One region of the Rhizobium sp. SRDI969 genome, then DNA from elsewhere that is predicted to be linked to it. Evidence: riboswitches for the same ligand, from Rfam matches in the RefSeq annotation. Region 1 holds a riboswitch; the other holds the start of a gene.

Evidence for each region. A riboswitch is a leader RNA that binds a small molecule or an ion and turns the genes downstream of it on or off. The one in region 1 is predicted to bind S-adenosylmethionine.
Region 2: it holds a riboswitch for S-adenosylmethionine, as region 1 does, so the genes downstream of both, N2A41_RS00915 (O-succinylhomoserine sulfhydrylase) here and metA (homoserine O-acetyltransferase MetA) in region 1, are expected to answer to the same signal.

The regions. Positions count from the first base shown of each region.
Region 1 is NZ_CP104035.1:4,363,385-4,365,778, reverse strand. It holds gene N2A41_RS21610 (ABC transporter ATP-binding protein/permease) at 1-971, opposite strand, end outside; SAM riboswitch at 1,086-1,163, shown strand; gene metA (homoserine O-acetyltransferase MetA) at 1,211-2,134, shown strand; gene N2A41_RS21600 (aldose epimerase family protein) at 2,361-2,394, shown strand, end outside.
Region 2 is NZ_CP104035.1:181,465-183,858, forward strand. It holds gene N2A41_RS00915 (O-succinylhomoserine sulfhydrylase) at 54-1,238, opposite strand; SAM riboswitch at 1,281-1,359, opposite strand; gene N2A41_RS00920 (2'-deoxycytidine 5'-triphosphate deaminase) at 1,433-2,394, shown strand, end outside.

The DNA of each region.
Region 1 (2,394 bases):
TAGGCGGGGGCGGCAACGATGATCGGGATGACGATCACCAGCCAGCCGTAGCCGGCCGAAACCCAGGTAAGATTGGTATTGGCCATGGCGAGCCGCTTGACGACCCTCAGCACCGAGCTGATATCGGTGTTGATGCGCCGGCGCTCGTTTTCCTCGCCGCGGGCAACGGTGATTGCCGGCATGTTTTCGTTGGCGTGCATCAGCGTGAAGCGAAGCTCGGCCTCTTTCGAAAAACGATCGGCATTGAGCTTCACCAGCTTGCGGCCGACGACCTGGCTGAGCACCGAGGCGGAAGCGGCATAGAAAATCGCCGCCCAGACCATGTAGCCCGGAATGGAGAAGCTGTGGCCGCTGATGCGGAAGATGAAGCCGCTCGAAAGCTCCCAGAGCACGCCGATGAAGCTCACCAGGAGAATGGTCGACTGCAGCAGGCCGAGAACCAGCCCTGTCGTGCTTTCGGCGAGGTTGCGGGAATCCTCATGCAGACGCTGGTCCGGATTGACGCCGATCAGGCCGCTGGAAGCGAGCCGCAGCGCCCGCTTGCGCTTCAGCCACTGGTCGACGAGATCGCGCGACAAGCCTTCGCGCATATAGAGCGCCGTCATCTGGTTCAGCCAGGCCTGCAGCACGTTGAGCAGCAGCAGTGTGCCGGCGATCATCGCGAAGATTTCGAGCTGGTGGAAGAATTCGCCGAGGTCGCGGCGCTCCAGCGAATCATAGAAGGGAGCATTCCACTCGTTCAAAATCACCTGGCCATAGGATGTCGCCAGTATGACGAGGATCAGCACCGTCGCCAGAAACAGCACCTTGCCACGCACTTCCGAATTCCAGAATGCTGAGAACATGACGCCGAGGCGATATGTCAGGCTGAGATCATACCCTACCCTATCCTGCCTTCGGATGCCCGGCCCCCTCTCGATTTTATCTGCCATTACGCTTTTCCACACCGCCCATGCTCCCATTAATAACATGGTGGCGTTACCGGTCTATCAACAGATTCTATCAGTCATTAAAGTGTGATGATGCTTGCATGAGTCTCTCCTGCATGCATTCGCCAGTTGATTCGCAATTCGACTGGGTCTAATTAAGGCCTCCGTGGTGATTTGGCCGGCCGGCTTGCAGCCACGTTAAAAAAGTCGCTAAAGGGCCGCGTGCGGACCGGTAGCGATTTTTGTCGCCGCCGGTTTTTGTTTTTGATCGAGTGACCGCAATGCCTATCAAGATCCCCGATACGCTGCCCGCCTTCGAAACCCTGGTTCAGGAGGGCGTGCGGGTGATGACCGAGACGTTGGCGATCCGTCAGGATATTCGGCCGTTGCAGATCGGACTGCTCAACCTCATGCCGAACAAGATCAAGACCGAGCTGCAGATGGCCCGCCTGGTCGGCGCCTCGCCGCTGCAGGTGGAGCTGTCGCTCATCCGCATCGGCGGCCACAAGGCGAAGAATACGTCCGAGGACCATCTGCTTGCCTTCTACCAGACCTGGGAGGAGGTAAAGCACCGCAAGTTCGACGGCTTCATCATCACCGGGGCGCCGATCGAGCTTTTGCCGTATGAGGACGTCACCTATTGGGCGGAGATGCAGGAGATTCTCGACTGGACGGAAACGAATGTCCATTCGACGATGAACGTCTGCTGGGGCGCGATGGCGGCGATCTATCATTTTCACGGCGTTCCGAAATACGAGCTGAAAGAGAAGGCCTTCGGCGTCTACCGCCATCGGAACCTGAAACCTTCCTCGATCTATCTCAACGGCTTTTCCGACAATTTCGAAGTGCCGGTGTCGCGCTGGACCGAAGTGCGCCGCGCCGATATCGAAAAATCCGAAAGTCTGGAGATCCTGATGGAATCAGCCGAGATGGGCGTGTGCCTCGTGCACGAGAAGCGGGGCCGGCGGCTCTACATGTTCAACCATGTCGAATATGATTCCACCTCGCTTTCCGACGAATATTTCCGCGACGTCAACGCCGGCGTGCCGATCAAGATGCCACACAATTACTTCCCCCATAACGATCCGGCGCTTGCGCCGCAGAACCGCTGGCGCAGCCATGCGCATCTCCTGTTCGGCAACTGGATCAACGAAATCTATCAGACGACGCCCTTTGATGTGGAAGAGATCGGCACGGATCTCTGACCGTTGCCGATCGCGCCGCGAGCCGATGCCACTGCCTCGATGCTGCGGCTTTTCTTTCCGATCCATCGGTTGCGGATCGAAGCAAATGCGGGCAGGTTCCTGTCCTGAAGCCTACAGAACCGCGCGTCTTCGTTGGACGTGCAATGCACATGTTGAATCGCTGCAAATTCCTCAAATCGGTTCCGAATTGAGGAATTTGCAGCAGAGATAGAATGGACGGTCGATCATGTCGGATAAGTTGGAGCGGGACGTTTTCGGGC
Region 2 (2,394 bases), 720 kb from region 1:
CTTGGTGAGGACCGGCCGGACCCCGCGTGATATCCGGCCGTTATGACTGCCGATCAGGCCGAGACCTTGGCAAGCGCCCGCGCGAAATCCTCGATCAAGTCGTCGGTATCCTCGATACCGGCCGAAAGGCGGACCGTTCCAGGCGAGATACCGAGTTCGGCGCGCGCCTCTTCCGTCAGGTTCTTGTGCGTCGTCGTCGCCGGATGGGTGATCAGGCTCTTGCTGTCGCCGAGATTGTTGGAAATCTTGACGATCTCGAGCGCATTCTGCAGCGCAAAGGCCGCATCCTTGCCGCCCTTCAGCTCGAAGGCGACCAGCGTCGAGCCGCCGGTCATCTGCTTGGCGATGATATCGGCCTGCGGATGGTCCTTGCGGCCGGGATAGATCACCTTGGCGACCTTGCCTTGCTCGGCCAGGAAATCGGCGATCTTCGCCGCATTCTCGGTCTGCTGGCGCACGCGCAGCGGCAGCGTCTCGATGCCCTTCAACAGCGTCCAGGCATTGAAAGGCGACATCGCCGGGCCGGTATGGCGGAAATAGTCGTGTAGGTTCTCGTCGATCCATTCCTTGTCGGAAAGCACGACGCCGCCGAGGCAGCGGCCCTGGCCGTCAATATGCTTGGTGGCGGAATAGACGACGATATGGGCGCCGAGTTCCAGCGGCTTCTGGAAGAGCGGCGTCGCAAAGACGTTGTCGACGACGACCTTGGCGCCGATCTGGTTGGCGAGCTTGGCGACGCCTGCGATATCGATCACTTCGAGCGTCGGGTTGGTCGGGCTTTCCAGGAAGAACACCTTGGTCTTTGGCGTGATCGCCTTTTCCCAGTTCGCCAGATCCCGGCCGTCGATCAGCGTGCAGTCGATGCCGTATTTCGGCGCCAACGTCTCGACGACCCAGCGGCACGAACCGAAGAGGGCGCGGGCGGCGACGATATGATCGCCTGATTTCAGCTGGCAGAGGATTGCCGCGGTGACGGCGGCCATGCCGGAAGCGGTGGCGCGGGCGTCTTCGGCGCCTTCGAGCATGCACATGCGCTTTTCGAACATGTCGTTGGTCGGGCTGCCGTAGCGGGCGTAGATGAAGCCCTCCGTCTCGCCTTTGAAGCGGGCTTCGGCCGCCTCCGATGTCTCGTAAACGAAGCCTTGGGTGAGATAGATTGCCTCGGACGTCTCGCCATATTGCGAACGCAGCGTGCCACCGTGGACGAGTTGGGTTGCCGGGCGCCAGGTCTTGCTCATGCCATCACCTTCACATAACAAAAAAACCGGTCGCAAAAGCAGACCGGTTTCAACCCGGTCTTTTTAGCCACTTGTTTAACGTGGCTGCAAGCCGACCGGCCAAATCACCACGGGATAATTCTGCAATACTGCTGTTAGCTGCTTGCGTCAATTCCCCGAGTTTGGTTTTGTCGGCGGCAAATGATGGATGAGGCATGATGGCTCGCGAAACGGGAATTCTGGCGGATCGCGCGATCTCCGCGCTGTTCGAAACGGGGCGTCTGATCTCCGAACGGGAGCTGGACCGCGACCAGATCCAGCCGGCAAGCCTCGACCTGCGCTTGGGCGCCAAGGCTTTTCGCGTGCGCGCCAGCTTCATGCCCGGCCCCTCGCACCTGGTTGCCGACAAGCTCGACCGGCTGAGCCTGCATGTGATCGACCTCTCCGAGGGGGCGGTGCTCGAAACCGGCTGCGTCTATATCGTGCCGCTGATGGAGAGCCTGGCCCTGCCGGCCGACATGTCGGCCTCGGCCAATCCGAAGAGCTCGACCGGGCGCCTCGATATCTTCACCCGCGTCATCACCGATTACGCCCAGGAATTCGACAAGATCCCGGCAGGCTATTCCGGCCCGCTCTATCTCGAAATCAGCCCGCGCACCTTCCCGATCGTCGTGCGCCGCGGCTCGCGCCTGTCGCAGATCCGTTTCCGCGTCGGTCAGGCCCTGCTCGGCGAGCCCGAACTGTTGAAGCTGCATGAAAGCGAGACGCTGGTGGCCAGCAAGCTGCCCAACGTATCAGGCGGCGGCATCGCCCTGTCGATCGACCTCGCCGGGGACAAGGACGGCCTGATCGGCTATCGCGGCAAACATCACACCGCCGTCGTCGATGTCGACAAGAAGGCCGAGCACGACCTCTTCGATTTCTGGGAACCGCTCCACAGCCGCGGCCGCAACGAGCTGATCCTCGATCCCGACGAGTTCTATATCCTCGTCTCGCGCGAGGCCGTGCACGTGCCGCCGGATTATGCCGCCGAGATGACTCCGTTCGATCCGCTGGTCGGCGAATTCCGCGTCCATTATGCCGGCTTCTTCGATCCGGGCTTCGGCCACGCGCCTGCCGGCGGACGCGGCAGCCGCGCCGTGCTCGAAGTCCGCAGCCACGAAGTGCCCTTCATCCT